Linked DNA regions of Solitalea lacus. The protein of the gene in region 1 interacts with the protein of each later gene in a pairwise test. Links are inferred from orthologs where the notes say so. Each region holds a gene or a part of one and is shown on either strand. Other genes may lie near its edges.

Region 1 (8,818 bases):
TTGTTTACTCCAATCGACCAAAGTGGTGGTGGTAAATAAATTCATCACCCTCGAACAAAAAATAAATGCCTTGGTAGAAATTGTAAAGCAAATTAAAGCTGATGAAAGTTTGTTGGATGAAAAACAAAAGGCATTTTATTTGAGTTTGAAACAAATTAGATTAGAGCTTGAATAATAGAAATCCAAAGTTCTTTAACTAAGCAATGAAAATAACCTTTCTCGGAACCGGAACATCACAGGGAGTACCTGTTATAGCGTGTGATTGCCACGTATGTACATCGGCTGATCCTCGTGATACCCGATTACGATCTTCTGTCTTAATTGAATGGAATGGTTCAACGGTGGTCATTGACTGTGGTCCCGACTTTCGATATCAAATGCTTCGGGCAGGGGTAAAAAAGCTGGATGCTATTGTGTTTACGCATGAGCATAAGGATCATATTGCCGGACTTGATGATGTGCGTGCGTTTAATTTCAAGCATGACCGAGAAATGGATGTTTTTGCAGCCCCTCGGGTGCAAGAAGCTGTAATAAGAGAATTTGCCTATGTATTTGCATCAATAAAGTATCCTGGTATCCCCAAAATCAATTTGATAGAAATTGGCAACAAGTCATTTAATGTACATGGTATGGAGTTTATTCCTATTGAGGTAATGCATTATAAATTGCCGGTCTTTGGGTTTCGTATAGGTGATTTTACCTACATCACTGATATGAAAACTATTAAGGATGAGGAAAAGGAAAAGATAAGAGGAACAAAGGTCTTGGTTTTAAATGCATTGCAGCGAGAAAGCCACGTTTCACATTTGACTTTGGATGAGGCAGTTGCTTTGGCTGTAGAAATAGGAGCAGAGCAAACCTATTTTACCCATATCAGCCATCGACTAGGTAAACATGCTGATGTGGAAACTGAATTGCCTTCGGGAGTAGATCTGGCCTATGATAATATGGTAATAAACATGTAGTTGTTATTCCAAGTGTGGCCCTCTGGGGTATTCTCCCGCATTCTCAAGACTCATTGAAGTGTTAAATGAGTTAAGTTGTTTGCTAATAATTTTATAGAAATATTTTACCCTGCGTGTAAATTCGGTATTCCGTTTATTTTTTAAGTAAGCTGCATAATCTTCATCAATACTTACTTTAGCTGCTGAATTTGAAGTGTACTGTGATTTCTCGTATAACTTTCCTTTAAAATCCTCAATTTTATAAATATAAGCATTGTCGTAAATCTTAACGTAAATGTTGTAATCATACACTATTCTATTCAAATTATTCAGATCCATCATATTGAAATCCAAAGTCCCCTTTGCATGGATTAAACTATCAGTTTTGTTGCTGGCATTAAGGGGGGTGTTTTGAGTGGGGAAATTCTTAAGTATCCATTGTTTCGCCCGTACGTATAGTGTGTCTTTAGAAGTGTTATTGACAAAAACAGTATCCGTATAGGTAATTCTTTTGTTTATTAGTGGAAACTCAATTGACTGACCACTAGATTGGATAGAAATAAAAAGATAAAAAACGAATAGGTAAATTGATCGAGTAGTCATTTTTCAAAAATCTAGGGTTTTGTTTTCTTAAAAACCAATGGGCCCGTGTTGCCCTGCTCATCTTTGTAAATACCTCTTAAGGTTTTTCCATCCGGAGTTAGTTCTAAAATGTGTTCACCGGAAAGAGCCCATCCGGGGATAGCTTGTGTAACCTTAACTTTGTAAGTTACTTTATTGCCATTTATTATCCCTTCTCCAACTTCAACCATTGGTGTACCCTTAAACTCCAAATAGTGGGCTACTTTTATTTTGTTTGCCTCCTGAGAAAATATTACGTAGCAATGCTGAAAATTTACAGAGTTTGAATCAGCCCATAAACCACTAATGTTTGTGGCTTGTTGACGGCCTTTGTTAAAAGCGAAAAGCAAGAAAGTTCCGTTGAGCAGAATTAGTGGAACAATTATTTTAGTAAGTTTCATTGATTTTGGTTGAAGCTTCTAAAATAATTATTTTAATGAAACAACGAATAGGTAAGCGGATGATAGCAAATAATTATCCCTGAGTTAAAAAGCATACAGAGTCTTCTAAGGCTTCTACAGAATGCAATATTTCAGTTGGAATATCTGTATGGTCATACCTGGAAAGTTCTATATTCTTATCATCTTCCTTGTACACTACTTTACCATTAATAACAGTTAATCTGCTTGGCAAATGCGTTTTGTGCTCTTTTAGTGTCATTCCCTTTTTAAAAGTAAGAACCAACACTCTAAAGTGATCACCCGCATGCAGTGCACCTGCCATTGGATGGCTGGATGTTTCCAGTTTATGCAGTAAATCTTTAATAATCATCTTTAAAGAGTTAAATCGATTAAAAAGAAGAAAGCTGGCAATTCAACCTTAAGTTACCAATTATTAGTCCCTTTTTATAATATTTTGTTCATGAGTTGATTCTGCGGTTTGAGCAAAAAAAAAGCCCCCGTTCCATATAAGAACGAGGGCCAACTAACCACTTAAAACTAAAGAAAACCTCTAATGAATTACTAAATCCTCTTCATAGGTGTGTTTATGTTGGTGTGCTTTAGAGCTTTCATCCTCATAAAGCTGTTCAATGATATCGTTATTGTTTTTGTTAAAGCCAAACTTGTTCAAGAACATGTCGATGATCTTGTAAACAACTGGAACTACAATTAGCGTTAAAAACATTGAACTGATCAGACCGCCAATAATTACCCAAGCCAAACCATTTTTAATGGCAGCAGTTCCTCCGGTAGCAAGAGCTAAAGGAAGCATACCTATAACCATGGCAATGGTAGTCATTAAAATTGGACGCAAACGAGCATTGTTGGCTTCAATAAGTGCCTCGTTGGTTGTTTTTCCTTCTGCTTTAGACTGATTGGCAAAGTCAACAATAAGGATTGCATTTTTAGCAACCAAACCGATCAACATGATGATACCCAATATTGAGAAGATATTCAGCGAGTTATTGGTTAATGCCAAGGCCAAAAGCGCGCCAATTAATGCTAGCGGGATAGAGAACATTACTACAAATGGATATACATAGCTATCGTATAATGCCACCATGATAAGGTACACCATAACAATTGAGATTAACAATGCTACTCCTAAGGTACTGAATGAATCCCCCTGGTTTTCTGCATCACCTCCCATAACAAAGCTTACACCAGTCGGCTTTTTCATGCCATCAAGTTTTGCTTTAAGCTCCTGTGCAACCGTACCAGAAGGGCGGCCAACTACTTGTCCTTGAACAGAAACAGAAGTGCTCTTATCACGGCGTTCTAAACGACTTGGTCCTGAACCTTCAGTAATGTTAGCAAATTGCGACAGTTTTATAGGCTGTTGTTTGTTATTAACAAAGGTGATATCACCTACATCCTCTATGTTTTTACGGTTAAAGTCATCAAAACGAATGTTGATGTCATATTCGTATTCACCTTGGCTGAATTTAGCATCGGTATTGCCGCTAAAGGCCACTTGCATGGTTCCTCCCACAGCATCCATTGATAATCCCAATGCTGCCATTTTATCGCGGTCAACTTGAACATTAATTTCCGGATTTCCCTCTTCAACCGATAATTTGACATCTTTTGAACCTTTGATGTTTTTCAGTTCGGCCATTGAAGTTTTGGCAAAAGCCATAACGCTATCTAAATCGGCTCCCATAACTACAACTTCCACAGGAGCACGGTTAGCAGTACCCAATAAACCAATTGGCGTAGTTTTCACCTTCACACCCGGAAGTTTTGATAAGAGCTCATTTTTAAGTTTAGCAGCATAAATATCAGATGGATCTTTACGTTGCTTGGCATCCACCAAAATTACGGTTATCTCAGCCTTGTAGGCAGTTGACTGAGTGACGCCAAAGCCGTCTTCACTACTTTGTCCCACGGTGGTAATCATCGACATTACTTCTTTTTTAGAAGCGATGAATTGCTCGGCTTTTGCGGTGATTTTGTTGGTTTGTTCAACAGAAATATCTTTCGGTAGCTCTAATTGAACAATAAACTGACCACGGTCTCCTTGTGAAATAAACTCGCCACCGATAAAGCCTTTTTTTAGCAGCATAAACGAACCAATTAACAATGCTACCGCTACTCCAATAGTAATGCGTTTGTGGTTTAGCGCCCATTTTAGGATGTTGGTTACCCAAGCAGTAAACTGATTTAATTGCCCTTCGAACCAAAGAATAAAGCGTCCGAATAATGTTTGCTTAGTTAAGTGCTCAAGCTTACCAAATCGAGATGATAATAAAGGTACAATGGTAAACGAAGTGAATAAGCTCAGCATGGTAGCAATCATTACAACCACGCAAAATTCACGTAAGATCTTAGAAACAAGTTCATTGGTTAATGAAATAGGCAAGAATACCACCACAATTACCAATGTAATGGAAGTAACAGTAAAACCGATTTCTTTAACTCCTTCAAATGCAGCTTTAACCCGGTTTTTTCCCATCTCCATGTGGCGATAGATATTTTCCAATACCACAATAGCATCGTCAACTAAAATACCTACTACTAATGATAAGCCCATTAGAGACATAAGGTTGAGGGAGAAGCCCATCATTTTCATGCCTATGAAGGTAGCAACCAGTGATGCCGGTATCGACACCATTACGATCAGGGCATTACGGATGCTGTGCAAGAATAACAGCATTACCACAGCAACAAGAACAATTGCCAAAATTAAGTCGTGAATAACCGAGTCGGCAGCTTCCAAGGTAAAATCAGAGGTGTCATTAGCTACTTTGATTTTAAGATTTTGTTTTGCATAATCCTTTTCAATTTTTGCTAGGGCCTTTTTTACGTTTTTACTTACGTTTACAGCATTGGCATCACTCTGTTTTTGTATTTGAATGGCAATAGCTCCCTGGCGGTCAACGCGTGCAAGCTTATCAGCATCTTTTTGAGCATCCTGAATATCGGCAATATCTTTCAGTCGAACTTGTGAACCATCTGGCGAGTTATAAATTACCATTTCGCGCAATTGGTCTACCGTCTTGAATTTACCTGCCAAGCGAATCAATACCTGGTTGTCACTGTTTTTGATTTTCCCAGTAGGGAAATCCAGGTTGGCTCCTTTTACGGCATGTGAAACCTGTAAAATTGAAAGGTTATAAGCTTTTAAACGATCAGCGTTAATGCTAACCTGAATTTCACGTTCCTGGCCACCAATCAGGTTTACCTGAGCTACACCCTGAATACGTGATAATGCCGGCTGAATACGTTTGTCCATCAAATCGTAAAGCTGAGGGCCATCCATTTTAGCAGTTGCAGCCAAGGTCATAATTGGTAAATCATCCAATGAAAACTTGTTCAAGCTAGGCGTTTTTGCGTCATCAGGTAAGTCCGCAAGAATAGCATTTACCTTTCGTTGAGCTTCCTGCAAGCCAATATCCGCATCAGCATTACTGGTAAGTTCAACAGTTACAATTGAAACGCCTTCAACAGAACGAGCAGTAATCTTTTTGATGTTTTCCATTGATGCCACCGCATCTTCTACCTTTTTAGTTACGGTATTTTCAACTTCGTTTGGGGAAGCACCCGGATAAACTGTCGAAATAGTTAAAGTAGGCGTGGAGAACTTAGGTAACAATTCATAATTGAGAGAAAAGTAACTAAGTAATCCCATCAATGTTAGCACAGTAAATATTACCACGACTAACGTTGGCCTTTTTATAGATACTTCAGTAATTTTCATGTATACTTAATGAAATAATGTTTGAATGAGTGAAAGGGTTATTATGCAACCGTTAACTTATTTTTGGATGGCTACTTTTGTGCCTTCACTCAAATTAATCTGACCGCTGGTAATAATAGTTTCGCCTTCGTTAAGACCGCTTTCTATTACTACTTTATCGCCAATAATTTGTCCGGCAACTGCCTTACGATGTTTGGCAATGCCATTTTCTTCCACATAAACCATGTTGCTGTTAACACCTCCTACAAAAGCTCCACGAGGAACTAAAATACCTGGAGTGGTTTGAGGTAAATTGAAGTTTGCCGTACCGTACATACCGGCTTTTATCTGTTGATCTTTTAGGTTGGTAACTTCAATTTCTATTGGATAATTCAACGTGTTATCTCCTTTGGCAGCTATGAAAGTGATTTTTCCTTTATATGTTGCATCAGGAAATACTTTGCAGTTAACGTCAAGCTGCTGGTTAACTTTTAAATTGATTACCTGTGATTCAGGTACGTTTACATTTAACTTTAAAGTTGACACGTCAACAATGTCGAAAAGCTTTGTTCCTGGTGAGAGGTATGAGCCTAATTCAACGTATTTTTTATTGATGATACCTGAAATTGGTGCTTTTATTTGAGTATCAGTCATTTTGCGGCGAGCAGTTGTTAAACGGCTTTCAGCTTGTCTAATCTGGAAGTTGATATCATCAAATTGCTTTTGAGTTACACCTCCGGTTTGAAGCGCACTCTCAAATCTAATACGGTCTCTTTTTAGTTGCTCCAATGAGGTTTGAGCTGCTTGTAAATCCGCATTTAAAATTTCACCATCAATGCGGGCAATTACCTGTCCTTTGCTTACAAATGACCCTTCGTCAACCAATAATGAAGTAATACGGCCAGCGTTTTCAGAAACAAATGCTAGCTCGCGTATAGGTGCAAAGGTACCATTGGCTATAAAGTCACGAGCAAAAGTGGTTTTGGCTATCTTCTCAGCCTGAACTGGAATTACTGCTGCTCCTTGCTGTACAATGGCAGTTTTCTCCTCATTAGCTAGTTGATTAGAGTTAAGTTTCCAGCCAATCAATGCAAATGAACCGATGGTTACAGCTCCGTAGATGAAAAATTTCTTGTTCATTTTATTCTTAGTTTAAAAGCGTTCTTAAGTTTCCGTTTGATTTGATTAATTCAATTTCTGCGATTTTGTAATTCAGTAATGCTTGAGAATAGTTATTCTGAGCCTCTGTTAATGATACTTCAGCAGTTAATAAATCTGTTAAATCAGCCAAACCAAGGTTATAATTGTTTTGGGTTGATTTATACACTTCTTCAGCAAGCGTTACGTTCTCCTTTTGTGATGAAATAGTGTTTAAGCTGTTTTTAAGTTGAATTTTGGCATTTTCATGTGCCATGTTAAATGAAAGTTTGGTGTATTCTTTTGTTTTATCCAACTGGCGAATACTTACTTTCGTTTGGTTTATTTTAGAGCGACGGGCAAATCCATCGAAAATTGGAATTCTTACCCTTAAACCGATAGAAGACATATCAAACCATGTCGCACTTCCGCCTGATTTATGTAAATCAAACTCGTTGCTAAGTCCATTATAAGAGTAGTTGGCAAAAGCAGAAATCGTAGGATAGTACTCCGAAATGTTAGCTTTCTTTTGCAACTCTAATAATTCACTTTGTTTGTCGAGTAACTTAAACTCAGTGCGATTATTTATATTGAGGTTTTCGAATACTAAACCATTAGCTGATTGACTTTCTATCTGTTTTGAATCAAGCTTTGGAAAAGAAACTTGCTGCTCAATAGGCATCCCCATTGCATATTTCAGCTGGTTTGATTGTACCGTAATGGCATTGGTAAGTTCCTGACGTTGTGTTAATAAGTTAGTTAGATTAACCTTAATTCTATCCAAGTCAATTTTTTTGGCCAACCCGTTTTGATATTGTGATGCAGATGTTTTTACCAATTGCTCTACACGTTTAATATTGGCTTCAACAACATCCATTTTTTGCTGGCTAACCAATACCGAATAATATAACTTTGAAACACCCTGAATTACATCTTCTTCGCTCATGGCAGTATTGAGTTGGTAATATTCTTCACTTTTTTTAGCAGCTCTTAAGCCGGTAAAAACCTGTTGGTTAAATAACTGCTGGCTAAGTTCAATGCCCGCATTTGCGTTGTAGGTAGTTCCCGCTTCAATGGCTTTTACGGTACCCGGCTTGCCTACCAATTCTCCAGGCAGCACCATTTGTTGTTTGATAATGTTGTCGGTAAAGTTGGCGTTAGCGTTAATTTGCGGAAGTGCCTGTGCTCGAATTTCTTCGGTTTTATAGCGTCCGCTTTCTTCGTTCATTTTTGTCGATGCCAGCTTCTGGTTATTAGCTAAAGCATAGTTAAGGCAATCCTTAAGACTTAAGTCGGTGCTTTGTGCCTTAACCTGAGCAGTTGAAAGCCCTAAAACCAAGAGTGTTATTCCTATTAATTGTTTCATTAACTATTTCAATTTGAATTTTAAGCAAGTAGTTTTTATTGATTTTAAGTTCACTGCCTATTCCGGCGGGTTTAATTGTAATTGATTGCCGGAATTTTATAGTGAAATATTATGCAGCTTTTGTATAGTGTTCTATCAATTCTATCCCTTCTGTTGTTGCAATGCCACGCATAAAATGTTCGGTGTGAAGCCTGGCAACTATTTTTAAATTTTTATGTTGAATAATTGTGTTTTCTGGGTTGAAAAGTGTGTCAATTTCAAGCAATCTTAGTTCAGTCATTGCCTCTATATTCAATTGCTCTCTAAACCATCCTTCCTTAGTACCTCGTTCAATATTATCCCTGATCATGTTTTTTAGGATGTAGTTGCGAAAGAATACAGCCTCTTTCCAGCACTCAGGATGATATTTTTTGATATCGTACGTAAAGCTCGGATTGATTTCCATTGCTAACTGTTCGATGAATTTCAGAGCAATGTAGTTTTCTGCTACTGCATCATTGGCTTCAGTTTTGCATTTTTCCAATGCAGTTTGATAGTTCACCAAAATTTGGTTTATCAATTGACTAACCAATGATGACTTGTCTTTATACTGCTCATATATGGTACGTTTTGATACTCCTGCTTTTACAGA
Region 2 (7,895 bases), 2.2 Mb from region 1 along the record:
TTCTGTTTCTGTTAAAGATAAATGAAATATTCCAACTAAAATTATCCTTTCGTACTGGAGTACCATTCAACACCATTTCAAATCCCTTATTTTCCATCGACCCAACATTGTCCAATAAACTAGAGTAGCCTGTTGTTGGCGCTGTTACAACAGGGAAAAGAAGGTCATTAACCTTTTTATTATACCAATTAAACTGAAGGCTAATCCGATTGTTCAAAAAGGCCATATCCGTCCCTATCTCTAATTCGTTCTGACGTTCAGGTGCGATGTTCTGATTTGCAAGTTGAGTACTCGAATAAAAAGCTGACTTCCCTAATAAAGGAGTGGTGAGATATGCATTAAATCGTTCAAACGCTCCAATACCTGTTAAGTTTCCGGATTGGCCATAAGCTAACCTCAATTTAAACACGTCCCACCAAGATGAAACACCAAAGTTTTTCCAATAATCAGCGGACGATAACACATAACTGGCGCTTGCTTTTAAATATACCTGATCCCGATTCTCCGAACCAAATACCGAAGATCCGTCGAAACGAACTGCACCTGTAACAAAGAAATGTCCTTTATATTTTAAGTTTTCCTGCAAATACGCCCCGGAAACAGATATCTCCCCCCTCACATCTGTACTTGGAAGTACAGTACTAGCCCCATTTACAGTTTCAACAACAACACCCCTACCCTGAAGTAATGAATAGGAAGTCTTTTCATATTGGCTTGAATAGCCTAGTTGTGTCGTAGAAGCCCACTCATCGGAGATATTCCATTCATAAGTAGCATTCACTTCATTATTAATTTGAAATACAGTATTACTGGCTTTACCTGTATACCCGTTTTGTGTGGCATTTAAAGTAGGTCCTCCACCGTAAAAGTCAGGATTAACATTGTAAGGAAACGGAGGAATAAATGTTTGCCCATTTTGAGTGTAATTGTCAATTCCAAGGGTATAATCAATTGTCAAGTTTTTAACTGGAAAGATCTTAATTCCTGCATTACCTATTATTCGATTTGTTTCTTGCCGCTGTTTAATATCTTCAATTACCGAAAGTGGATTAACCCGCCCCCTTTCGCCAACCGCTTGTAATGTTCCTGTTAAACTGTTCCTTGTATAAATGTCATGGAAATTACCAATAATGGTTACCGAGTTCATTGGAGAAAAAAACGAATTACCATCAGGTTTTTCTTTTGAGGAGCTATTTGTGTAGTTCAACCCGCTGGTAAAACTTACCCATTTAGCAATTTTCTGATCCAGATTAAACCTCAAACCGTATCGGGTAAATCCTGTATTCCGAATAATTCCTTCATTGGTAAAATAAGATGCCGATGCAAAATACTTGGTTGCATCACTTCCTCCACTTACAGATATATTATTATCGGACCCCACCCCTGTCTGAAAAATATCATCCTGATAATCATAACGAGTTACAGGTGTGGTATTGGTAAGTGTTGGCGTTAAAATATCTTGGGTTTGTACATCCGGAGACCCTCCAAACTTTGTTGGCGCCTGATTGACATCCAACTTGTTCCGAAGTTCGCTAATAGTTAAAGCAGTTGAAAAATTAACCACTGGCGTTCCCAAACTGCCTCGCTTGGTAAATATTTGGATAACCCCTGCATTAGCTCTTGATCCATAAATTGCAGCTGCGGCAGCCCCGTTTAATACTTCAATCCGTTCAATATCTGACGGATTAATATCCGCCATCCGATTCTGACCAATATTACCCACAAAGTTTCCTCCATCATAGTTACTTGATGTATTGGTTACACGGGTAGTTGAGTTGTTTACAATAACGCCGTCAACAATATATAAAGGTTCTGATCCAGAGTAAACTGAGCTAATCCCTCTAAGTCTAACTGAAATTCCTCCTCCAGGATCTCCTGAGTTTTGAACAATTTGAGCTCCTGCTGTTTTACCTTGCAATGATGTCAAAATATTGCTGGAAGCTCCTTTATTGAGCTGTTCGGCGCTAACAGTACTTACATAGCTACCTAATTGTTTACGTGTTGTACCGGCTGATGCACCTGTAACAATTACTTCATCCAATCCTGTTACATCTTGTGAAAGCGATCCATTCATCGTAATGGTCGATTCTGAGCCTAACGTTACTGACTTACGTAAAGTTTTATACCCTAATAATGAAAATTCAAGATTGTATGTGCCCTGACTTAGTGTAGCTGTTAATGAATATCGTCCGTCTTCTAAGGTAGTAGTAGCTAGGCTGCTATTTTGAATTTTTACAAGTACCCCCGGCAATGTTTCTCCGGTAACCGCATCTTTCACAACTCCATTAATTATGTACTTGCTCGATTGCCCAATTGCTGCTCTAGGATTTAGCAGCAAACAAATTAATGATAGTAAAGTTATGGAAAACTTTAACCACCTGCATGAGTGGATTATCTGCATACTTTAGCATTAATAAAGATTAAACAACATTGATTAATTTAGATTCCTTGCATGTTTGTGCGCTTTATTTTATCAAACAGTATAATTCAAGATAATAAAATTATCATTCACTTTAAAATATTAAAAATCAGTCAGATTTAATTAACATCTGGTTAGATTTATTTCAGAAAGAAACTTGATATTAAAATAAAGGTGAGATAATAAGCCAAAAAAAAGCTATGGAATGAATTTTTAAGAAAAACCGCATAACGGCTTAACTAAATCGTATTTTCAGTAAAGTATCATTCTCATTTTTGCAATATTTTTATCTTTTTATTAAATATTTTTCAATAAAAATTTGTTTTATATAAACTATAACACTAATATTGAAGAAGATTGAGAAAATCATTAGCAAGTTTCTTTCTTCATATACAACCTATATCATCCATTATTTGGATAGCCGACTCAATTAATTTTGGTCGGCTTTTTTGTATTCATTAACCTTTATGGATTAACTGTTTTTTGGGATTCTTTCTCTGATATTTCTTTAAGCATCATCAAACCGTCATCAAAACTTTTTCCTAAGGTTTTATCCATATCCATAAACATCATCATCACATTAAAAGGAAACTCATACTTTGTTTTAAATCCCCAAGTAGCTTTAGTCCCATCATCTATTGGAAGGGCAATAACCCATCCTTGTGAACGACTTTCAAAAGGTCTAATAAACAGCATGTCGTAGTCCATTCGGGTATCTGTTACCTTTTTACTCACTATTTCACCTTCCCCAACTTGCTTATTGCCAACCCAATGATAGGTTGCACCCACATTTCCATCCTCTCCATTTACAACCTCTTTCATAACAGGATCAAACTTTTTCCATGGTGACCAAAGGGTCCATTTTTTAAAATGCACCATATGATCAAACACTATTTCTTGAGGAGCATTTATGACAATTGATCGTTCTAATTGATAATCTTTAGGAGCCCAAATGCCCAAAATAATGAATATAGCAACCAAGGCAATTAGGATAATTGCTAAAAACTTAAGAACTTTCATAACAGAAATTGTTTATCGACAACGGTACTATTACTATTAAATTTATAGTTTAATTTCCTAATATCAAATTAAGAGGATTAAATACTTGCGATATTATTACGAAAGTTTCTTAAAGCTAATTAATTGACTTTAAAGCTCTTCATCAATGTGATAGCGAGGACGAGCTTTGGTTTCAAGGTAGATTTTGCCTAGATATTCCCCTATAATACCGAGGGCAAGTAGTTGAACTCCTCCTAAGAAATACATAGGTAAAGTAATAGATGCCCAGCCAGGAACCGTAAGACCAAAGAAACGCTGAAACAACACCCATAAACTTATTATAAATGAACCAACAAACACAGCAAAGCCAATGTATGTGATCATTTTTAAAGGAAGATTGGAAAAGGATGTTATACCATTGATCGCAAGCTGAATCATCTTCCTGAAAGGGTATTTAGTTATTCCAGCCTTTCTTTCTCTGCGCTCGTAGTAAACCTGGGATGATTTAAAACCCATCAATGGAAATAACCCGCGCAAGAACAAATTTACTTCACGATAGTGCTGAAGCTCCTTAAGTACTTTATTAGAAAGCAATCGAAAATCAGCATGATCATAAATCATGTCCACACCAAGGCGGTGCATAAGTTTATAAAACATTCGTGCCGCACCACGTTTCAACGCCTTATCGGTAGCTCGGCTACTACGAACTCCATAAACGATTTGAGAGCCTTCCTTATATTCAAGCAGCATTTGCTCCAATACAGAAACGTCATCTTGTAAATCGGCATCTAATGATACGCAACAATCAACCTTATTAGTTACGAATGTTAATCCGGCTAAAAGTGCATATTGCTGCCCTACATTATTACTAAGTTTTATGGCGTTAATGAATTCTGTTGAATTGCTCACTAATACGTTCCATGTATTATCTCGACTACCGTCATCTACAAACAATAGGAAGCTTTGAGCGTCAATAATCCCCTTCAATTTGTACTCATTTAGAAGTTGAGACAACTCATTGATAGTAGTTTCTAGAACTGCTTCTTCATTATAACATGGTACTACCAAAGCCAACTTTGGCAGAATTTTCTTATATGCCATTGAACCTATTCTTGCGCAGATAAAGATAGAAAGATTTTAATGTCACTATTGTTCTCTGGGATGCCTGCAGTCCCATTCTTCAATTCGAATTCCTATTTTTGAATGCAACTTGTATTTTATGGATCAGTTTATAAGCAAACGCACCTATCTTCTTCTCTTTTTATTTTGTGGCTTCGTATACTTTTTAGGCTTTTTTTTCCCACTTTTTGATCCAGATCCCAATAAATACGCCGGCATAGCTATGCGTATTTGTCAAAACAATGATTTTGTAAACCTTATTTCCCGTCACGAGGATAATGGGGCAATGTATGAATACCTCGATAAACCACATTTGCTTTTTTGGCTAGCAGCCTTTTCGTTCAAGCTGTTCGGTTTTTATGACTGGGCTTACCGTCTGCCATCAGTTTTATTTACTGTATTGGCAGCATATTCAACTTTTGGCTTAGGGCGAGCCTTATACAATAAGGAAGTGGGTCGGATGGCTGCTCTAATTTTTGCAACCTCTTATGCTATTATTTTAGCTAATCATGATGTAAGAACTGACTCATTATTAACATCAACTGTTATTTTCGGAATATGGCAATTGATTGAGTTTATTAAGCAAAATAAATTGATCAATATAATTCTGGGAGCAGTAGGAATTGCACTTGGGGTTTCAACCAAGGGCATGATTGCATTATTTGTAGCCGGAATAGCAATTTTCTGTTATCTTTTGTACTCTCGTCAGTGGAAATCATTTTTTAACTGGAAATTATTGATCGGCATTGCAGCATTTTTTGCTACTCTATTCCCTGTATTGTATTGCTATTACTTACAATTTGATCTGCATCCGGAAAAACTGGTTAATGGACAATTCAAACAATCTGGAGTGAGTTTTTTGTTTTGGACACAAAGCTTTGAGCGCCTGGCAGGCGAAAGAGCACTAGTGACCAGTCCTGAGTATAGTTTCTTCTTCCACACCCTCTTATGGGCAATATTACCCTGGAGTCTGCTGGCATACATATCTGTATTTGGTCGCGCAAAGGAAATTTGGAAAACTCACTTTAAGCCTGTAAAAGGTGTTGAGTTTCTTACTTTAGGAGGAGTTGTGATCGTTTTTATTGTTATTTCATATTCAAAATTTAAACTGCCACACTATCTGAACATACTTTTTCCACTATTTGCTATTCTAATGGCATCGTATCTTTATAATTTGGTTCAAAAAACCAATAGCAAACTCCTAAACGTGCTGGAAAAAATTCAGCTATTCATTATTGGTTTACTTATCATCATAGCCCTTGTTGTTAATTATTGGATGTTTCCTGTGCAGCAGTTGTGGATTAGTATCGTAGCGTTCATAGCCGTAACTGTTTTGTTTTTCATTGTCATGAGAGGAAGCTCCGAAGGGCATTTATATCGAATAATTATTCCTTCTGCCTTCTCCATTTTAGGACTAGCTTTTTTACTTAATGCAAATTTTTACCCCCAAGTATTACATTATCAGGCGGGTAGCACATTAGCGCATATAGCTAAAGAAAATAATATTTCACCTAATAAAACTTTCATTTTCGGCCGGCTATATTATTCATTTGATTTTTATTCTAACAAAACCATTCCTGAATTAACACCAGAAGACATTAAGGCAAAAAATGCCGAGGGAACTAGGTTTTACTTATTTGTAACAGAAAAAAACTTTACTGAGCTACAGCACTTACGGCTTAAGGTTAAGCGTAAATTTGAAGCCTATCAATATCCGGTTACTCGTTTAAGATTTGATTTTTTAAATCCTTCAACAAGAACTAAAACACTCAATAAGGTTTTTCTAGTTGAAATCAACTAATTTTGCACACTTGAAAGGAAAAGTAATAAAATCAACAGGAAGCTGGTACAGCGTTTTAGGTAATGACGGACAAAACTACGATTGCCGCATTAAAGGAAAGTTTCGTATTAAAGGCATTAAGAGCACGAACCCTGTAGCAGTAGGCGACATGGTTGACTTTGAAATGGAGCCAGGTGAACCAACCGCTGTAATTACACATCTTCATGAAAGAGATAATTATATCATCCGTAAATCGGTTAACCTTTCACGGCAAACGCAAATCATTGCAGCCAATATGGACCAAGCCATTTTGGTGGTAACACTGGCAGCCCCACGAACTTCATTGGGTTTTATCGATCGTTTTTTAGTAACTGCCGAGGCTTACCATATTCCAACTATTTTGGTATTCAATAAATTTGACATTTACGATGATATAGACAAGCAGATGCTTGCTGATGTTGAAGCAATCTATGAAAGCATTGGCTATAAATGCTACGAAATATCGGCCCTAAATGGGTACCATATTGAGCAGATTAAGGATCTCATTAAAGATAAAACCACTCTATTTTCCGGTCATTCCGGCGTAGGGAAGTCATCCTTAATTAATGCCATATTCCCTGAAAAAAATCTTAAAACCGCAGCCATATCAGAGGTTCATCAAAAAGGCATGCATACTACTACTTTTGCCGAGATGTTCGAACTTCCTTTTGGCGGTTTTGTAATTGATACTCCTGGAATTCGCGAATTAGGAGTTGTTGAAATTGAGCCGCAAGAATTAGCCGGATACTTTCCAGAAATGAGGGGGTACAGCAGTCAATGTAAATTTAACAACTGCACCCATATACATGAGCCAGGCTGCGCGGTGCTAAAAGCGGTTGAGGAAGGCCATATCGCACCCACCCGTTACGATAGTTATTTCAGCATTTTTCATAATTTCGATTCAAGGGCTTAGATTGACTATAATCATCTGGGACATATAAATGCTGATTCAAAAGTGGGAGAATAGGAAATGGGAATTAAACTTTTGAAAGAGTTAGATGCTTCTACTAAAATTGAGTAGGTAGAACTGCACTACGTGATCTTGAAGAGTTGGTAGAATTAAACATTCTCATTAAAAGTGGTCAGAAAAAAGGTACGGTGTATAAAATTAGCTCTGGCGGATAAATGGCGGATATCTGGCGGTTATGGCGGATATCTGGCGGTTATGTATAAGCAGTATTAACCATACAAAGTAGAAACTTTTCTCTTTTCATTATTTCACAATGTTCACGTACTGTGAACATTGATTTTTAGAACAAAAAGTTACCAAGGATATTGTCATCAGATATGTGGGTGATTTCCCACCCACCGGCAGGTAAGTAAGCCGAAGAAATCACTCTCTTCGGCTCTCAGAAGAACCGTACGTGCAAGTTTCCCCGTATACGGCTCAGGCACTCGAACAATCTTTGCCTTCCGTCAAGAATCGGGCATTCTGTTGGTCTTGATATTCTTACAAAAATATCCCAAGTGCTTGGCGTAAAAGCAGATTTTAGTTTGATACTAATATAAATTTGTAGAATATATCATCCATAAGATTAC

Evidence for each region.
Region 2: the proteins of L2B55_RS07655 (region 1) and L2B55_RS17320 interact in binary tests that used the Bacillus subtilis proteins (3 or more experiments, as listed by UniProt). The link is inferred for Solitalea lacus from one-to-one orthologs.

Annotation. Positions count from the first base shown.
Region 1 is NZ_CP091740.1:1,808,954-1,817,771, forward strand. The notes cover bases 2,317-6,101. They hold L2B55_RS07655 (efflux RND transporter permease subunit), read right to left. Parts: upstream 5,706-6,101; coding sequence 2,517-5,705; downstream 2,317-2,516. Other genes in these bases: L2B55_RS07650 (cupin domain-containing protein), read right to left, coding at 2,317-2,336; L2B55_RS07660 (efflux RND transporter periplasmic adaptor subunit), read right to left, coding at 5,763-6,101. Outside these bases: L2B55_RS07630 (hypothetical protein), read left to right, coding at 1-175; L2B55_RS07635 (MBL fold metallo-hydrolase), read left to right, coding at 204-965; L2B55_RS07640 (DUF4468 domain-containing protein), read right to left, coding at 969-1,547; L2B55_RS07645 (hypothetical protein), read right to left, coding at 1,559-1,966; more of L2B55_RS07650, read right to left, coding at 2,040-2,316; more of L2B55_RS07660, read right to left, coding at 6,102-6,824; L2B55_RS07665 (TolC family protein), read right to left, coding at 6,832-8,187; L2B55_RS07670 (TetR/AcrR family transcriptional regulator), read right to left, coding at 8,297-8,818. UniProt on the Bacillus subtilis protein: Required for self-resistance to surfactin, an antimicrobial lipopeptide surfactant produced by B.subtilis. Also required for swarming motility.
Region 2 is NZ_CP091740.1:4,026,070-4,033,964, forward strand. The notes cover bases 2,545-5,406. They hold L2B55_RS17320 (glycosyltransferase family 2 protein), read right to left. Parts: upstream 4,520-5,406; coding sequence 3,569-4,519; downstream 2,545-3,568. Other genes in these bases: L2B55_RS17315 (SRPBCC family protein), read right to left, coding at 2,885-3,439; L2B55_RS17325 (ArnT family glycosyltransferase), read left to right, coding at 4,638-5,406. Also shown: L2B55_RS17310 (SusC/RagA family TonB-linked outer membrane protein), read right to left, coding at 1-2,401; more of L2B55_RS17325, read left to right, coding at 5,407-6,338; rsgA (ribosome small subunit-dependent GTPase A), read left to right, coding at 6,349-7,269.